Regions from separate parts of the Azospira sp. APE16 genome, predicted to be linked through region 3. Evidence: riboswitches for the same ligand, from Rfam matches in the RefSeq annotation. Region 3 holds a riboswitch; each other region holds the start of a gene.
What was found. A riboswitch is a leader RNA that binds a small molecule or an ion and turns the genes downstream of it on or off. The one in region 3 is predicted to bind cobalamin.

Region 1: linked by a shared signal. The riboswitch ahead of ACLSSQ_RS01790 (TonB-dependent receptor domain-containing protein) and the one ahead of cbpA (modified peptide precursor CbpA) in region 3 are both predicted to bind cobalamin.
Region 2: linked by a shared signal. The riboswitch ahead of ACLSSQ_RS07495 (acyl-CoA thioesterase) and the one ahead of cbpA (modified peptide precursor CbpA) in region 3 are both predicted to bind cobalamin.

The regions. Positions count from the first base shown of each region.
Region 1 is NZ_CP179682.1:344,964-351,046, forward strand. It holds gene ACLSSQ_RS01785 (FecCD family ABC transporter permease) at 1-797, opposite strand, end outside; gene ACLSSQ_RS01790 (TonB-dependent receptor domain-containing protein) at 808-2,643, opposite strand; cobalamin riboswitch at 2,736-2,947, opposite strand; gene ACLSSQ_RS01795 (hypothetical protein) at 3,090-3,293, shown strand; gene ACLSSQ_RS01800 (cell division protein ZapA) at 3,290-3,619, shown strand; RNA gene ssrS (6S RNA) at 3,657-3,836, shown strand; gene ACLSSQ_RS01810 (EVE domain-containing protein) at 3,908-4,378, shown strand; gene ACLSSQ_RS01815 (sulfite exporter TauE/SafE family protein) at 4,368-5,171, shown strand; gene ACLSSQ_RS01820 (DUF485 domain-containing protein) at 5,415-5,735, shown strand; gene ACLSSQ_RS01825 (cation acetate symporter) at 5,735-6,083, shown strand, end outside.
Region 2 is NZ_CP179682.1:1,534,958-1,541,040, reverse strand. It holds gene ACLSSQ_RS07495 (acyl-CoA thioesterase) at 177-1,046, opposite strand; cobalamin riboswitch at 1,213-1,430, opposite strand; cobalamin riboswitch at 1,500-1,714, shown strand; gene ACLSSQ_RS07490 (energy-coupling factor ABC transporter permease) at 1,850-2,527, shown strand; gene ACLSSQ_RS07485 (energy-coupling factor ABC transporter substrate-binding protein) at 2,524-2,895, shown strand; gene cbiQ (cobalt ECF transporter T component CbiQ) at 2,889-3,620, shown strand; gene ACLSSQ_RS07475 (energy-coupling factor ABC transporter ATP-binding protein) at 3,617-4,456, shown strand; gene cobM (precorrin-4 C(11)-methyltransferase) at 4,470-5,273, shown strand; gene ACLSSQ_RS07465 (sirohydrochlorin chelatase) at 5,283-6,083, shown strand, end outside.
Region 3 is NZ_CP179682.1:162,871-168,953, forward strand. It holds gene ACLSSQ_RS00810 (chemotaxis protein CheW) at 1-829, shown strand, start outside; cobalamin riboswitch at 1,137-1,292, shown strand; gene cbpA (modified peptide precursor CbpA) at 1,400-1,570, shown strand; gene cbpB (peptide-modifying radical SAM enzyme CbpB) at 1,567-2,937, shown strand; gene ACLSSQ_RS00825 (ABC transporter permease) at 3,028-3,828, shown strand; gene cutA (divalent-cation tolerance protein CutA) at 3,889-4,230, shown strand; gene ACLSSQ_RS00835 (protein-disulfide reductase DsbD) at 4,235-6,019, shown strand.

The DNA.
Region 1 (6,083 bases), 180 kb from region 3:
AGGCGCACCAGATGGGGCACCACCAGGCCGACGAAGCCGATGGAGCCGGCAGTGGTGACGGCGGTGGCGGTGGCCAGGGAAGCCACCACATAGACCAGCCGACGCAGGCGCACCACGGCCACGCCGAGGGCCTGGGCCGTGGCCAGGCCCCGGGCCAGCAGGTTGAGTTCCCGGGCGAAGGGCAGGGCCAGCAGCAGGGCCGCCGCCAGGGCCAGCAGGGGCGGCCGGGCGTCGGTGGCCTGGGAGAGGTCGCCCATCAGCCAGTAGAGCATGCCGTGCAGCTTGTGCTCCGGCGCCAGGGACAGCATCAGGGCCACCAGGGCGCCGCAGCCGGCGGCGACGATGACCCCGGTGAGCAGCAGGCGGGTCTGGGTCCACGAGCCGTCGCCGTGGGCCAGGCCGAAGACCAGGAAAGTGGCGGCCAGGGCGCCGCTGAAGGCGAGGCCGTTGATGCCGAAGGCGGACAGCCCGAGCAGGATGGCCACCAGGGCGCCGACCCCGGCGCCGCCAGAGATGCCCAGCACATAGGGATCGGCCAGGGGATTGCGCAGCAGCACCTGCATCAGGCAGCCGGCCACCGCCAGCAGCCCGCCGCAGGCAAAGGCGGCCAGGGCCCGGGGCAGGCGCAGGTTATGCACCACCGCGTAGCCCGGCGCCTCGGCATCGCCGAGCAGCCCCTGCAGAACGGCGCCGGGGGGAATGCTGATGCTGCCCACCGCCAGGGCCACGACCAGGCTCACCCCGGCCAGCAGCACCAGCAGGGCAATGACGATCAGGGCGCGACGGCTGGAGGGCATGGTTGGTGAGTTATTTCGGCGTGTAGCGCAGGCCGACGAACAGGGTGCGGCCGGCGGTCATGAACTGGGTGTCGCCGCTGCCGCGGTAGAGCTCGTACTGTCGGTCGCCGATATTCTTGATCTGTCCTTCGATGGACCAGTCCTTGTCGAGGGGGTGGCGGACAAAGGCGTTGAACAGGCTGAATCCGCCCATGCGGCTCTGGTTTTCCTTGTCTTCGTAACGTGAGCCGACGCTCTTCATATCGCCACCGAAGGTCAGGTTGCCCAGTTTGTAGGAAAGGGCCAGGGTGAATTGTTCTTCAGCCCGGCGTCGCAGCACTTTACCGGTGATTTCGTCGGTGGGGCGCGTCAGGTCCAGCGCGGTGCTGACCGAAAGATCGTGCCAGGTGCCACGATAGGACCAGGTGCTGCCGGTGATCTTGGCCTTGCCGATGTTGTCCGGCGTGTTGCCCCAGTCGATCAGATCCGTGACCCGGTTGTCGTAGTAGACCACCCGCGCTTCGTGGCCGGTATTTTCCCAGGCCATGCCGATCTCGGTGTTCTTGGAGCTTTCCGGTTTCAGGTTGGGATTGCCGCCGAAGCAGCCCCAGATGGGGTAGCAGGTGGAGGGGAAGTAAAGGTCGTTGAAACTGGGTGCTTTGAACGCAGTGCCCTGGGAAATGAAGGCCCGCAGCTGTTCGGTGAACTGGTAGCCGTAGGCGGCGGACCAGGTGTCCTTGGCCCCGATGCCGGAAATGTGGTCGCGCCGGGTGTTGGCCTGGAGCCGGTGGTTGCCGAAGAGCTGGTTCCAGCCCAGCAGGTAGGAGTGGGTATCCCGGGATTTCAGGGTGTAGGTCTGGTTGGAGTCGATGGACTGCTTCTGTTCTTCCACGGCCACCAGCCAGCCCCCCAGCCGGGTAGTGATTTCGTTCTGCCAGGAGAGGGTGGTCTGGGTCGTCTCGTAGCGGCGCAGGGTGGCTGGCTCATAGGTGACGGCGGCATTCCGGGATTCCCCCATGCGCAGGGTGGAAGTCCAGTCCTTGAGGATGCGGTTGCGGCTGTAGATGTTCCAGGACGACAGGGAGGTCTTGGTCCGGTCGTCGAAATTGACGTTGCCGTCCATGTGATTGGTATTGTCCGTCTGCAGGTAGCTCATGCCGACTTCGTGGCCGACGGCAGGGCGGACCTGCAGGGAGGCCGAGGCAGCGCGGCTGGAATAACCGTCCTTGTCCGGATTGGAGAGCGGTCCCCGGGTGGCGCTGATGCCATCGCTGTCGAAGGTGCTGGCGGAGAGGGCATAGGAAATCAGCTGATTGCCACCGGAAATTCCGCCGCTGGTTTCCCGCGTGTTGTGGGAGCCAACCTTGGCGCTGAAACGTGGCGTCAATGGCCCTTGGCCGCGGGTGGTGAATACCTGGATGACGCCGCCGATGGCCTCCGAACCGTAGAGGGCCGAGGCCGGGCCGCGCAGGACCTCGACACGCTCGATCTCCTGGGCCGGAATCATGTCGAAGGGGGCCTCTCCCAGGGTGGCCGAAGTCAGGGGAATACCGTCCACCAGGAGCAGGGCATGACCGGAATTGGTGCCGCGGATGAAGAAAGAACTCTGCTTTCCCGGCAGCTGGCCTTCGGTGATGAAAATGCCAGGCACGCTCGACAGGACTTCGGCGAGGGTCACCTGCCCCTTTTGCTGGATTTCCTCCCGGGTGATGACGGTGGTGTCGGCCAGCAGTTCATTGGCTCGCATCGGTGTCCGGGTGGCGGTGACCAGCACGGGGTCCAGGGTCTGGGATTCGGCGTGGGCCGTCGGAAGTAGGGCCAGAGTCAGCGCCGCGGTCAGCGCCTGGTAACGGGATGTGGCTTGCATGATGGATTCCTTCTGCCATGCCCGAGCGTCCCCGCTGGGCAGGTTGCAATGAGGAAAGCAGGGGAGTGACAAGCGAGTGAGACGACCCGCTGCTTTCCAGCGATGCGCAAGGCCGGTATCCGGGCTCGGAAGTCTTGATCCATCGCCTTCCCGGGGGTGACCCAGTGGCATCGTGATGGACCCGCACTTCCTTACCGTTGCGGGGGCAGCACAGGCATTGCGCCGCTGCTGGCGGCGCGCACCTGTTTCCCGTTTAACCGCGGAGGAGGACTCCTCCCGCGGCACCTGACGCGGAGCGTTGTCCCTGGTGGAACAACGGGGGCGGATGGTACTCCATACCTGCCTGTATGGCGAGGCCGGCGCCTGGGCGCTTTGGCATAAAACACATTCAAAATATGGTCTTAGTCCTTGACCTTGCGTGTTTTTGGCCTCTATAGTTCGCGCCTATGACTAAGCAATTGGATGCCCTCGAGGGCAAGGTGGCGCAGGTGGTCAACCTCTGCCACAGCCTGCGGGCCGAGAACCAGGAACTGCGCGCCCGACTGGCCAGCGCGGAAGACGAGCGCCTGCGTCTGGTCGAGCGCATGGAGGCGGCCCGTGCCCGCCTCGAGGCGCTGGCCGAGCAGTTGCCGGAGGAGGGCAAGGCATGAGCGGCAATTTCATCGACGTGGCCATCCTCGGCCGCGAATACCGGGTGGCCTGTCCGCCCGGCGAACAGGAAGCGCTGCTGGCTGCCGTCGCCTATGTGGACCGCAAGATGCAGGACATCGCAGCCAAAAGTAAGACTGCTGCCGCCGAGCGCGTGGCGGTCATGGCGGCCCTGAATATCGCCCACGAACTGCTTTCCGCCGGGAAGGCGGAGAGCCCCGCAGAAAATCCTGAAACCCCCGTTGACGGCTCTGACTTTCAGCGTAGAATCGGAGCCATGGAAACACAGTTGGACGCGGCCCTCCAAGGCCAGGAACCCTTGTTCTGAAGCCTTCTTGGCCGCACCAGCAAAAGTTTCCGCCGATTGTCCCCTGCGGTGTTCGTCAAGGCCATATATTCCTTGAACCAATGCTAATTGGCATCGGCCGCGAACCACTCATCCGCTGTTGTGAGCGCCCTTCGTCGGGTGCACCTGATGCGGACGGCAAGCGACCACTCTGAACTCAGGTTCAGGATGCCGGCCTAACGGCACAGGCGGGGGCCTAATACAGCAGCGCGGTGCGAGCAATCCACCGCGCTGTTTCCTTTTGTGGCCCCTCTTTTCCCCTGTTCGCCCATGGCTTACTGGCTGATGAAATCCGAGCCGGACGAAGTGTCCATCGATGACCTAGCCCGTCTCGGCCGGGTGCCCTGGTTCGGCGTGCGCAACTACCAGGCCCGCAATTTCATGCGCGATGCCATGAAGCTGGGCGACGGCGTGCTCTTCTACCATTCCGGCTGTGCCGTGCCGGGCATCGCCGGCCTGGGCCAGGTGGCGTCCGCCGCCTACGCCGATGCCACCCAGTTCGATCCGGCAAGTCCCTATTTCGATGCCAAATCCTCGCCCGGGCAGCCCCGCTGGCTCAACGTGGATGTGGCCTTCGTCGCCCGCGGGCGCTTCGTGCCCCTGACCGAGCTGCGCTGCCATCCGGCCCTGGCGGCCATGGGAGTGCTGCAAAAGGGCAGCCGCCTGTCCATCACCCCGGTGACGGCGGAAGAGTGGCAATTCATTACCCGCAAGTTGATGGAGCTGAACGATGCTTTTTGATTTCTGGTGGCTGGCCTATGTGGGTCTGGGCCTCTTTGCCGGTTTCATGGCCGGCCTCCTGGGCATCGGCGGCGGCGCCGTGATGGTGCCCCTGCTGGCCATGATCTTCGCCGGCCAGCAGTTCCCGCCGGAGCAGATGCTGCACCTGGCCCTCGGCACCTCCATGGCCACCATCATCTTCACCGCCATTTCCAGCCTGCGCACCCACCACCAGCATGGCGCCGTGATGTGGGACACGCTGCGCTCCTTCACCCCGGGGGTGCTGGTGGGGACCGTGCTGGGCACCCAGCTCGCCGCGCGCATTTCCACCCAGGGCCTGGCCCTGTTCTTTGCCTGCTTCATTTCCTGCGTGGCGTTGCAGATGGCGTTGAACTTCAAGCCGAAACCCCACCGGGAACTGCCCGGCCCGGCCGGCCTGGGGCTGGCGGGCGGGGTCATCGGCGCCCTCTCTTCCCTGGTGGCCATCGGCGGCGGCTCCCTGACGGTGCCTTACCTGGCCTGGTGTAACGTGCCGGTGCGCAACGCCATCGGCACTTCGGCGGCCCTCGGCCTGCCCATCGCCTTCTTCGGCACCCTGGGCTACATCTGGAACGGCTGGGGCGAGGCCGGCCTGCCGGCCTGGAGCGTTGGTTACGTCTATCTGCCGGCCCTGCTGTGGGTGATGGCGGGCAGCGTGGTGGCGGCCCCGGTGGGGGCGCGTCTGGCCCATCGCCTGCCGGTGGCGACCCTGAAGCGGATTTTCGCCGGTGTGCTAGTGCTGCTGGCAGCCAAGATGTTGCATGGCGTCATGTAGATGGCGGCTTGCCGACCTTGATGCATATGGAAAGGGCCTGCGGGCCCTTTTTTGTTTTTGCGCCGCGACATACGGGCGGGTATGGAAATTTGCGTAACTGTTATATCATTGCGTAATCCATGTCCGTTCCCGGACGCAATACGGGTTTCCCACATTGGGGAAAACCCGCCGGGAGGGCTGGGTAGAGGGGGAGTCGGTCTTTTCTGCCGACCTAAACAAATACTCAAACTGAGGAGAACACTCGTGAGCAGCGCTGCCTACGAACGGATTCGCAACAATCCGAAGTTCGACAAGCTGGTTGCCACCCGCAGCCGCTTCGCCTGGACCCTGTCTGCCGTGGTCCTGATCCTGTACTACGGCTTCATGGCCGTGGTCGCCTTCAATCCCACCCTGCTGGCCTCGCCCCTGGGCGAAGGCCGTATCGCCACCATCGGCTGGCCCATCGCCGCCCTGATGATGCTGCTTTTCTGGGTCATGACCGGCCTCTACGTGCATCGCGCCAACGGCAAGTTCGACGAAATCAACGCCGAACTGATCAAGGAAGCCACCAAGGAGGCCCAATAATGCGTAACCTGTCCCGCTTCCTGCCCCTGCTGGGCCTGTTGCTGGCCGCCGGTGCCGCCTATGCCGGTCCCGGCACCGTCGGCGAGGCTGAAAAGCAGCCCCTGAACGTGGCTGCCATCGCCATGTTCGTGGCCTTCGTGCTGTCCACCCTGGGCATCACCTACTGGGCCGCCAACCGCACCAAGTCCACCGCCGACTTCTACACTGCCGGCGGCGGCATCACCGGTTTCCAGAACGGCCTGGCCATTGCCGGCGACTACATGTCCGCCGCCACCCTGCTGGGTCTGACCTCCATGGTGTTCGCCAAGGGTTATGACGGTTTCGTCTACATCGTCGGCTTCTTCGTCG
Region 2 (6,083 bases), 1.4 Mb from region 3:
GCACGGGCTCCGGCCCATCTTCTTCTGTCGGCAGTATAACGGCCCGCCACCGCTGAATTGGCTCGACTATGTCACACCGCGGCGGGGGTCCGCTGTCCGGCCGGGCAGCCTGCCGCCTGCCGTTCCGGGCCGGAAACCGGGCGCCCGCCCCGACCGGGGCGGGCGAAGGCCGGCGCCTAGGCCAGACGCCGCCCCAGGGGCTGGGGCACGGGCACCGGGCGGCCGTCGTAGCCCACCGCCACCATGATGAAGCGGCCCCGGGTGCACAGGCGGCGCTGGCCGGTGAGCAGGGCCTCGGCGTGCAGCAGCACTTCCACCGTCATGGAACTGTTGCCGATGGCCACCACCCGGGCCGCCAGGTCGGCGATCTCCCCCTCCAGCACCGGCGCGTGGAAGTCGATGCGCTCGGAAGCGGCCATCACCACAGGCATGCGGGCCTGGCGGCTGGCCGCCACCATGGCCGCCTTACCCAGCCAGGCCAGGGCCTGGCCGCCGAAGAGGCTGCCGTGGTGGTTGGTGTGGCCGGGAAAGACCATCTCCACCATGGCCGTCACCGGGCCGATGCCGGGCAGCTGGGCGAAGCTCTCGTCGTCCTCCTGCAGCGGCGCCCCTGGACCGTCCACCGCCACCAGGGTGAAGTGGGCGGTGGCGCTGGTCTCCCGCAGCCCGGTGGCCAGGTCCTCCGCCGCCAGGGCCACCTCCACCTGCACCGAGCGCCGGCCCCGCTGCACCACCCGGCCGGACAGTTCCACCAGGCGCCCCTGGGGAATGGGCTTGCGGAAGTCGATGCGGCCGCTGCTGGCGGTGACCATGGGCCGGCGGGTCTCCCGGGTGGCCACCAGGAAGGCCAGCTTGTCCATCATGGCCATGGCAGAACCGCCGAAAAGGGTGCCGTGGTGGTTCACCTGTTCGGGGAAGACCACGTCCACCATGAGGGTGGCCTGCTGCTGCCGCGGCGAAGTGGACGAAGTGGGGGCGGGATTGGCTTCTACGGGCTGGGCGGCCGTCCCCACGACGGCGCCGATTTCCATTGCTTCCATGCGCATGCGCAACTCCTTGGATGAAGCGGAGCGGGAGCGTCGGAGAAGGGCGAACACCCCGGGCCGCGGCAAAGCGGCTCGGAGCGGCAGGCAGCCGAGAGCGGACAACGATGACAGTCAGGGAATGCGCGCATTTACCTTCCTCAGGGGACACCCCGCCCCAATTAGGATTGATATGAAGTAATGCCGCGGCAGGTCTCCTGACTTGCGGGTCGTCACGTTGCGCCAGCCTTCCCGGCAGTATCGCCAGTGGCAAAGAGTGGAGCGCAACGCTCGCCGCCTACAGTTGCGGGGGCAGTTCCGGACTGGAGTCGGGGCGTCGCCGCCCTGTCTCGCACCGGATTCCCTTTTCATCCCCTGGAGGGGGGAACCGAAGCGGGGCCAGTCTAACCCGCCCCAACCGATTCGCCAAACGCCGCGCCTGGCGCGGCGGATTGCCCAGCCCGGGGGGAGTGGGCTATCATCCGCCCCGATTCAGGTGCCGTGCCTCGCGCTCTGCGGGGACGGTGAAACGGGAAGCCGGTGACTCCAGGGACCACCCAGGACAGTCCGGCGCAGCCCCCGCTGCTGTAAGCCAGACGACGCTGCCTCACGCCACTGTGGTTCATCACGGGAAGGCCGGCAGGGAAGGATGAAGGCAAGCCAGAAGACCGGCCTGACATCACAAGTTGCACCATTCCCCGGGGTGACGGGAACGGTTCTGGTGATTTGCCGCCTCCTCGCTGTTCCATCCGCCGCGGCCCTTTATCCGACCTGCCACAACTCCCCCGCCTGGTGCGCCACCGTCATGCTCGCCGAGGGAGAGACTCATGCACATCATGGAAGGCTTCCTGCCCATCGAACACGCCGTGGGCTGGAGCGTCGCCGCCGCCCCCTTCGTCGCCTGGGGCATCCGTTCCGTGAACCGCCGCATCCGTGAAAATCCCGAGCAGCGCATGCTGCTGGGAGTGGCTGCCGCCTTCACCTTCGTCCTCTCGGCCCTGAAGCTGCCCTCGGTCACCGGCAGCTGTTCCCACCCCACCGGCACCGGCCTGGGCGCCGTGCTCTTCGGTCCTGCCGCCATGGCCCCCATCGGCGCCGTGGTGCTGCTGTTCCAGGCCCTGCTGCTGGCCCACGGCGGCCTCACCACCCTGGGCGCCAACATTTTCTCCATGGCCGTGGTGGGACCCTTCGCAGCCTACGGCATCTTCGCCCTGGCCCGCCGCCTCAAGGCCTCCCTGGCGGTGAGCGTGTTCCTCGCCGCCAGCCTGGCGGACCTGCTCACCTACGTCACCACCTCGGTGCAACTGGCCTGGGCCTTCCCCGATCCGGTGGGCGGCTTTGGCGCCTCCTTCCTCAAGTTCGCCGGCATCTTCGCCCTCACCCAGATTCCCCTGGCCATCAGCGAAGGCCTGCTGACCGTGGTCATCTGCAACGCCCTGGCGCGCTTCAACCCGCAGGAACTGCAGGACCTGGGCGTGGCCCCGACGCCGGAGGTGCGGGCATGAAGCGCCACCAGAACCTGCTGCTGCTCATCGCCGTGGTGCTGCTGGCGGCCCTGCCCCTGTGGCTGGTGGAACGGCCGGTCGGGCCGGACGGCCAGCCGGCGGAAATCTTCGGCGGCGCCGACAGCGAGGCCCAGGCCCTCATCACCCGCATCGCCCCGGACTACCAGCCCTGGTTCCAGCCCCTGCTGGAGCCGGCCAGCGGCGAGATCGCCTCCCTCCTTTTCGCCCTGCAGGCGGCCCTTGGCGCCGGCTTCATCGGCTATTACCTGGGCTGCGCCCGCACCCGGGAAAAGCTGCGCCGGGAACAACGACGCGATGAAGCTGCAGCCCGGCGCGAAGACGAGGACCAGGAAGGGCCGGCGTGCTGATCGAGCAGTCGGCCTACGCCAACCGCTGGCGCGGCGTGGCGCCCCAGGCCAAGGGCCTCTTCGCCCTGGGCGGGGTGACGGCCGCCTTCGTCGCCGCCGCCACCCCGGCCGCCGGGCTCGGCGTGGCCGCCCTGCTGGCGGCCGTGACCATCGGCGGCGCCCGGGTATCGCCCCTGCTCTATCTGCGGGTGGCGGCCCCGGCCCTCTTCTTCCTCGCCATCAGCGCCCTCTCCCTGGCCGTCTCCGTGGATGGGGGCGGCCTGCAGGCCACCGCCGCCGGCACCCGCCAGGCCGCCGTGGTGGCGACCCGCTCCCTGGGCGCCCTGGCGGCCCTGCTGTTCCTGGTGCTGACCACGCCCCTGAGCGACCTCATCGCCCTGCTGCGCCGCCTGCGCACCCCCGAGGTGCTGCTGGACATCATGGTGCTGTGCTACCGCACCCTGTTCGTCTTCGCCGCCGCCCTGCAGGATATGCGCGCCGCCCAGGCCGCCCGCCTCGGCCACCTGGACCGCAGCCGCCTGCTGCGCAGCCTGGGGCAGATGGCCGCCCACCTCACCCTGCAGGTGTGGCAGCGTTCCCACGCCCTGCACCTGGCGGCCCTGGCCCGCAACAACGACGGTCCCCTGCGCTTCCTCGGCAGCCGCCACCCCCATGCCCGGCGCGATGCCGGCCTGGCCGGCGTGGCCGCCCTGGCCCTGGTGCTGCTCGCCTGGAGCGGCCGGTGAGCACGCCCCTGCTGCAGCTGGAGGACGTGCACTACCGCTACCCGGACGGCAGCGCGGGCCTGGCCGGCTGTTCCCTGAGCGTTTCCCGGGGCAGCCGCAACGCCCTCATCGGCGCCAACGGCTCGGGCAAGACCACCCTCTTCCAGCATTGCAACGGCCTGCTGCGCCCCGCCGCCGGCCGGGTGCACTACGCCGGCGCCCCGGTGGACTACGGCCGGGCCGGCCTGCGCGCCCTGCGCAGCAAGGTGGGCCTGGTCTTCCAGAATCCGGACCGGCAGCTTTTCTCCGCCAGCGTGCGGGAGGACGTCTCCTTCGGCCCCCTCAACCTGGGCCTGAGTGATGCCACCGTCGCCGCCCGGGTGGAAGCCGCCCTGCAGGCCGTGGGCATGGACGACCTGGCCCACAAGCCGGTGCAGAACCTCAGCTTCGGCCAGAAGAAGCGGGTCTGCATTGCCGGCGTGCTGGCCATGGAGCCGGAGCTCCTGGTGCTGGACGAGCCCATGGCCGGCCTCGACCAGGCCATGCAGGAGGAACTGCTGGCGGTGCTGGACGGCCTGCACCGCCGGGGTATGACCATCCTCCTGGCCACCCACGACATCCACTTCGCCTACCGCTGGGCCGACCGCATCCACCTCATGGCCGCCGGCCGCTGCTGCGCCAGCTTCGACGCCCCGGCCCTGGCCGGGCACGAGGCCGAGCTGGCCGCCATCGGCCTGCGCCTGCCCTCGGTGATCGGCCTGGAACGGCAGCTGCGGCAGCGCGGCCTGCTCCGCGGCGACACCCCCATCCACAGCTGCAGCGCCCTCCTGGCCCAGCTGCAACAAGAAGACTGCTGAGAAGGAACATGCCATGACCCCAGCCACCCTCGGCAAGATCTGGTTCGTCGGCGCCGGCCCCGGCGACCCGGACCTCATCACCGTCAAGGGCCGCCGCCTGCTGGAACAGGCCGGCGCCATCCTCTTCGCCGGCTCCCTGGTGGACCAGGCTGCCACCCTCTACGCCCCGCCGGGCTGCGAGATCCGGGACTCCAAGGACATGACCCTGGAGGAAATGACCTACTGGCTGCTCCAGGCCAGCCGCCGCCACCAGACCGTGGTGCGCCTGCAGACCGGCGACCCGGGCCTCTACGGCGCCCTGGTGGAAATGACCCGGCCCCTGGACGAGGTGGGCGTGCCCTGGGCCGTGGTGCCAGGCGTCTCCTCGGCCCTGGCCTCCGCCGCCGCGGCCGGCGAGACCCTGACCCTGCCGGAAGTGACCCAGACGGTGATCCTCACCCGGGTCGCCGGCCGCACCCCCATGCCGCCCGGGGAAGACCTGGAGTCCCTGGCGGCCCACCGTTCCACCCTCTGCATCTTCCTTTCCATCACCCTGCTGCACGAGGTGCAGCGCGCCCTGCTGGCCGCCGGCTGGCCGGAGGATGCGCCCATCCTGGTGGTGCAGAAGGCCTCCTGGCCCGGGGAGGAGAAGATCGTGCGCGGCACCATCGCGGACATCAAGAAAAAGTGCCAGGCGGAGAAGATCGCCGCCCAGGCCATGATCATCGCCAGCCCGGCCCTCGGCGCCCGGGACTGGGAGGACATCGCCCGCTCCAAGCTCTACGACCCCAGCTTCACCCACCGCTTCCGCAAGGCCAGCGTGGGCGAGGCCTCCTGAGAAATGCCCATGACCTTCAGTGCCCAAGACACCACCCTGCTCCTGGTCGGCCACGGTTCCCGCAACCGGGACGGCAACAAGGAAATCCTCCATTTCGCCGCCCAGTGGCGGGAACGCCACCCCGGCTGGCGCATCGAGGTGTGCTTCATCGAGCACGCCGAGGTGCTGCTGGATGAGGGCCTGAACCGGGCCGCCGGCAATGCGAAGAAGGTGGTGGTGATCCCCTTCATCCTCAACGCCGCCGGCCACGTGAAAATGGAGCTGCCCCACGCCGTGGAAGAGGCACGAGCCCGCCACCCGGGCGTGGACTTCCAGGTGGTGCGCCACCTGGGCATGGGCCGGGAGATTTTCGAGGTGCTGCAGGGCCAGCTGGACCGGCTGATGAAGCAGCTGGACATGCCCGACCCCTGCACCACCGGCGTCATCCTGCTGGGTCGCGGTTCGTCGGACGCCGGCGCCAACGGCGAGCTGGCCAAGATGGCCCGCTGGATCTTCGAGGACAACGACCACGAGCTGGTGGACATCGCCTTCACCGGCGTCACCTGGCCCCGGCTGGAAACCGCCGTGCAGCGCCAGGTCAAGCTGGGCATGACCCAGGTGGCCATCGTTCCGGTCTATCTCTTCACCGGCGTGCTCATGGAGCGCATCAAGGCCCAGGCCGAGCGCCTGCAGCGCCAGTATCCCCAGGTGGCCTTCGCACTGGGCACCCACTTCGGCTTCGACAAGGGCATCTTCGACCTGCTGGATGCCAAGGTGGGCGGCGATGAACTGCCCGAAGGCAGCCTGCTCGAATGCGACGGCTGCAAGTAC
Region 3 (6,083 bases):
CTCCGACGAACGCTTCCCGGCGGAAAGCCTGCTGGAGGTGGACAAGAGCCTCTTCGCCGCCGCCAACGGCGAGGGCCGCTCCCGGGTGGTGCAGCTGGCCGGGCGCACCTGGATCGTCGGCAGCACCGCCTCCTTCGGCTACCGGGAATTCAAGAATAGCGGCGACTACAGCAACGACGTGGTGGCCCTGGTGTTCGTCCCCGTCGGCGACGGCAGTGCCGCCGCGGCCCCCCGGGAACGGCGCCCGGCGGTGCTGGAAGGCAGCTACGGCGACCTGCACGCCCGGGGCGGGCAGAGCGTGGAGCTGGCCACCTTCGTCGTCGGCGACAAGGTGTATGGCCTGCCGGCGGCCGAAGTGCTGGAGGCGGTGGACCCGGCCCGGCTTTCCCCCATGAGCGGCTCCCGCCGCTATCTTTGCGGCGTCATCAGCTTCCAGAGCGGTGGCGGCGACAGCGGCACCCTGGTACCGGTGGTGGATATGCGCTTCCTTCTCAACTACCCGGCCAAGGAGGTGGACAACCACAGCCAGATCGTCGTGGTGCGGGTGCGGGACGGCCTCATGGGGCTGCTGGTGGACGATCTCTATGCCGTGCCCGAATTCGACGCCGAGCGCCTGGAGCCGATCCCGGAGATGATCCGCCAGGACGCCGGCTACGTGCAGGCCATCATCAAGCCGCGCCAGCCGGACAGGGAAAAAATCCTCCAGGTGCTGGACCCGGAGCGCATCTGCGGCGCAGCCCAGAGAAAGCCGGAGTCCGCCGCAGGCGTCGAGGCACCGCGCCCGGCGGCGCCCCTGCGGGCCATCGGCGGGCCCGGAGGCGGGCGCTGAAGGGGGAAGGGCAAGGGGGAAGGGCAAGGGGGAAGGGCAAGGGGGAAGGGCAAGGGGGAAGGGCAAGGGGGAAGGGCAAGGGGGAAGGGCAAGGGGGCAGGGCAAGGAGGCAGGGCAAGGAGGCAGGGCAAGGAGGCAGGGCAAGGAGGCAGGGCAAGGAGGCAGGGCAAGGAGGCAGGCGCAGGGCTGCCGGGCAAAAATCCGACCCCGGACAGAGGCGCTTTACCTGGATCAAATCCAGCTGCCGTCGGCCTTGACCCTCCCCGGGCCGGCGGCCAGAATCCGCCCCCATTCGGCTTCCGCTTTCGGAACACGGTGCAACTCCGTGGCGGGCCCGCCGCTGTAATCGGGGACGGTCGTTCCACGGCGTGGTGCAGTTTCTCCACGCCACCCACTGCCGCAGCAAATGCGGCGGGAAGGGGGAACCCAGTAGCAGGACCGGTCGATCCGTAAGCCAGAAGACGGGCGGAAGTCGTGGAGTTCCAGGCAAAGGGCTCCGGCGGCATGTTTCTTTCGAGACAGGCCGCCGGAGCCCTTTTGCTTTTTTTCATACCTTCGCGGGAGGACCCCATGAAAGCCACCACTCAAGTTACCAGCCAAGCCACTACTGCCCAGCAGGCCGCTGTCCAGCCCACCCAGGCCGCCGCCCCGGCCCCGGTCATCGCCAGCCGCAAGTCCTGCAACCCGGACGGCATCGGCCTCTCCCACTACGTCCTGATGGATCGGAAGGCGGCCAAGTGAACGGTCCGGCTCCCCATCTGCCCCGGCTGCAGCCCTACGACATCGGCCATGAGCGCTACGTGGCCCTGCTGCACCCGGAAACCGCCTTCTGGTCCCTGGTGGACAAGGACCGGGTGGAGGCGGAATTGTGCGGCAGCGAGCTGGCCGAGCGCTTCCAGGCCCAGGCGGCAAGGTTCGCCCAGGAAATCCACGCCCTGCGCTTCGAGCTGAAGCCCTCCGGCGTCTATGTGAACCCGACGGAACGCTGCAACCTGGACTGCACCTACTGCTACATCCCCGACACCCTGCGCCGCCACGGCAGCGACATGCCGGCGGAACGGCTGCTGGGGGCCCTGCAGCGGCTGAAGGAATACTTCGCCACGGTGATGGACGGCGGCGAGGGGGCGCGCAAGCCCCGCCTCATCTTCCACGGCGCCGAACCCCTGATGAACCGGGAGGCCCTGTTCGCCGCCATCGACCTGTTCCAGGACGATTTCGCCTTCGGTGTGCAGACCAACGGCACCCTGCTCACCGATGCCGCCGCCGACTTCCTCATGCAGCGCAACGTCAGCATCGGCCTTTCCCTGGACGGTCCCACCGCCCCCATCACCAACGCCACCCGCCACACCTGGGCCGGCCAGGGGGTGCACCAGCACGTGCTGCGGGCCATGGAGCGGCTCCAGGGCTACGGCTCCTGGAGCGTCATCACCACCTGCACCACGGAGAACCTGGCCCACCTGACGGACATGGTGGAGCTGTTCCATCGCCACCAGGTGCCCACCTGCATGCTCAACGCGGTGCGCTGCACCCTTTCCGGCGCCCGGGGGGTCAAGCCGGTGGACGGGGATTTCGCCCGGGCCTTCATTGCCGCCCTGGAGCGGACCCACGAGCTGTACCGGGAGACCGGGCGCAAGCTGGTGGTGGCCAATTTCGCCAACATCCTGCTGGCCATCCTGGCGCCCACGGCGCGGCGCCTGATGTGCGACATCTCCCCCTGCGGCGGCGGCCGGGCTTTCTTCGCCCTGGCGGCGGACGGCGGCCTCTTTCCCTGCAGCGAGTTCATCGGCCTGCCGGCCTTCGAGGGCGGCAACCTGTTTACCGACGGCGTGGCGGCAGCCCTGGAGTCGCCAGCCTTCAAGGAAGTCACCGGACGGGACGTGGATAAGTTCGAGCCCTGCGCTTCCTGCCCCATCCGCCACTTTTGCGGCAGTCCCTGCCCGGCGGAGGCCAACGAGATGAACGGCGGCATGGAGAAGACCGGCGCCTTCTGTCAGTTCTACGAGGAGCAGGTGCGCTACGCCCTGCGCCTGATCGCCGACGGCAAGTCCGACAACTTCCTCTGGGATGGCTGGGACCAAGGTACGGAGACGGTTTTCAGCGCCTGCTGAGGCCCGTTCGAGGCCCGTTTGCCCCCGGTCGGCGGCCCCGCCCCGACCGGGGTGCTTACCTTCCGGGCGCCAAGGCCGGATAATGGCGCCATGAATGCCGCCACTTCCTCCGCTTCCCTCTACGCGCCGCCCCGCCTTTCCGCCCGCTGGTTCCCCGTGTGGCAACGCAATTTCCTGGTCTGGCGCAAGCTGGCCCTGCCTTCCATCCTGGGCAACCTGGCCGACCCCCTGATCTACATGCTGGGCCTGGGCTACGGCCTGGGCAGCATGCTGCCGGAGGTGGCCGGCACCTCCTACGTGGCCTTCCTGGCCGCCGGCACGGTGTGCGCCAGCACCATGAACGCCGCCACCTTCGAAGCCCTCTATTCGGCCTTCTCCCGCATGCACGTGCAGAAGACCTGGGAGGCCATGCTCAACGCCCCCCTGGAGCTGGAGGACGTGATGCTGGGCGAGCTGATCTGGGCCGCCACCAAGAGCCTCCTTTCCGGCTGCGCCATCCTCACGGTGATCTTCGTCCTCGGTCTCTCCCATTCGCCCCTGGCCCTGGGAGTGCTGCCGGTGATCCTGCTCACCGGCCTGGCCTTTGCCGCCCTGGGCCTGATCGTCAATGCCCTGGCACCCTCCTACGATTTCTTCATGTACTACTTCACCCTCTTCATCACCCCCACCATGCTGCTTTCCGGCGTCTTCTTCCCCCGGGAACAGCTGCCGGTCCTGGTCCAGGGGCTGACCGAGGCACTGCCCCTGACCCACGCCGTGCAACTGGTGCGGCCCCTGCTGCAGGGCCAGGTGCCGGCCAATGCCCTGCTGCACGTGGCGGTGCTGCTGGCCATCACCGCCGTCGCCTTCCTCGTCGCCCTGGTGCTGACCCGGCGCCGCCTGCTGCGCTGAGATGGCGGCAGGCGCAGGCAGATCAAAACGCGAAACGCCGCTCTCGGCTAAGATGGCCCCATGACCACCTCCAAAAAAGCCAACCCGGTACTGCTGGTGCAGACCAATTGCCCGGACGGCGAAACCGCCGCCCGCCTCGCCGCCGCCCTGGTGGATGCCCGTCTGGCGGCCTGCGCCAACGTGCTGGCGCCCTGCGCCTCCATCTACCACTGGCAGGGCAAGGTGGAGATGGCCACCGAGACGCCCCTGCAGCTGAAGACCGCCGCCGACCGCTTCCCCGAACTGCGGGCCCGCCTGCTGGAACTGCATCCCTACGACGTGCCGGAGATCGTTGCCTGGCCCGTGGCCGAAGGGCTGCCCGATTACCTCAACTGGGTCGTGACCGAGACCCGCCCCGAGTGACGCCGTGATTGCTTCCCTGATTTCCCCGTTGTGGCGCCGGCTGCTGCCGTGCCTGATCCTGCTGGGCCTGGCCCTGCCCGTGGCCGCCCAGGAATTCCTCGATCCCCTGGTGGCCTTCAAGCCCGAAGCCCGGGCCCTGGACGACAAGACCGTGGAGGTGCGCTACAGCATCGCCAAGGGCTATTACCTGTACCGGGACAAGTTCAGGTTCGCCGCCGAGGGCGCCACCCTGGGCACCCCCGTGTTCCCCGCCGGCAAGCAGAAGCACGATGACAACTTCGGCGACGTGGAGGTCTATTACAAGAGCGTGGCCATCCGCCTGCCGCTGAGCGCCAACCAGTCCGGCCCCATCACCCTCAAGGTGACGGCCCAGGGCTGCGCCGATGCCGGGGTCTGCTACCCGCCCCAGGAACAAAAGCTCAGCGTCACCCTGCCGGCCCCGGGCAGCGCCCCGGCCGCAGTGCCCGACGCCGCCGGCGACGAGAGCGGCCATATCGCCGGCCTGCTGCAGAACGCCGGCTTCTGGCTGGCCGTCTCCACCTTCTTCGGCTTCGGCCTGCTGCTGGCCCTGACGCCCTGCGTCTTCCCCATGATCCCCATCCTCTCCGGCATCATCGTCGGCCAGGGGCATCACGTTTCCCGCAGCAAGAGTTTCCTTCTCTCCCTGGCCTACGTGCTGGGCATGGCGGTGACCTATGCCGCCCTGGGGGTGGCCGCCGGCCTCACCGGCACCCTGCTCTCCGCCGCCCTGCAGAATCCCTGGGTGCTGGGCGCCTTCGCCGCCGTCTTCGTGGTGCTGTCCTTCTCCATGTTCGGCTTCTACGAGCTGCAGTTGCCCAGCTTCCTGCAGAGCAAGCTGTCGGAAGAGGCCAGCCACCTGCACGGCGGCCACCTGGCGGCGGTGTTCGCCATGGGGGCCCTGTCGGCGGTGATCGTCGGCCCCTGCGTCGCCGCCCCCCTGGCCGGAGCCCTGCTTTACATCGGCCAGAGCGGCGATGCGGTGCTGGGCGGCGCCGCCCTTTTCGCCATGGCCCTGGGCATGGGCGTGCCCCTGCTGCTGGTGGGCCTCTCCGCCACCACCCTGCTGCCCCGGTCCGGCCCCTGGATGGAAGCGGTGAAGAAGGCCTTCGGCGTCATCCTCCTCGGCACCGCCCTGTGGCTGGTGTCGCCGGTGCTGCCGGCGGCCCTGGTGATGGCCGGCTGGGCCCTGCTGCTGATCGTGCCGGCCGTCTTCATGCACGCCCTGGACCCCCTGCCGGCCACGGCCAAGGGCTGGCAGCGCTTCTGGAAGGGCATCGGCATCGTCATGCTGCTGGCCGGCGCCGCCCTGGTGGTGGGCCTGGCGGCCGGCTCCCGGGACCCCCTGCAGCCCCTCAAGGGCGTGGTGGCGGCCAATGCGGCGGCGGGCGGCGGGGCCGAGGCTCCCGCCCTGCCCTTCGTCCGGGTAAAATCCGTGGCCGACCTGGAAGCCCGGGTCAAGGCGGCGGGCAAGCCGGTGATGCTGGATTTCTATGCGGACTGGTGCGTCTCCTGCAAGGAAATGGAGCGCTTCACCTTCGCCGACCCCAAGGTCCGGGCCAAGCTGGCCGGCTTCACCCTGCTGCAGGCCGACGTCACCGCCAACAGCGAGGACGACAAGGCCCTGCTGCAGCGCTTCAAGCTGTTCGGCCCGCCCGGCATCATCTTCTTCGATGCCGCCGGCCAGGAAATCGCCGGCCTGCGGGTGGTGGGCTTCCAGGAGGCCACCCCGTTCCTCCAGGTCCTGCAGCGGGTGGCCCCGGGCGCCTGATTGGTGAACCGGGTTGATCTTTTCGCCCGATATTTTTCGCTTTTGGCCCGGCCCCGTCTGGCCT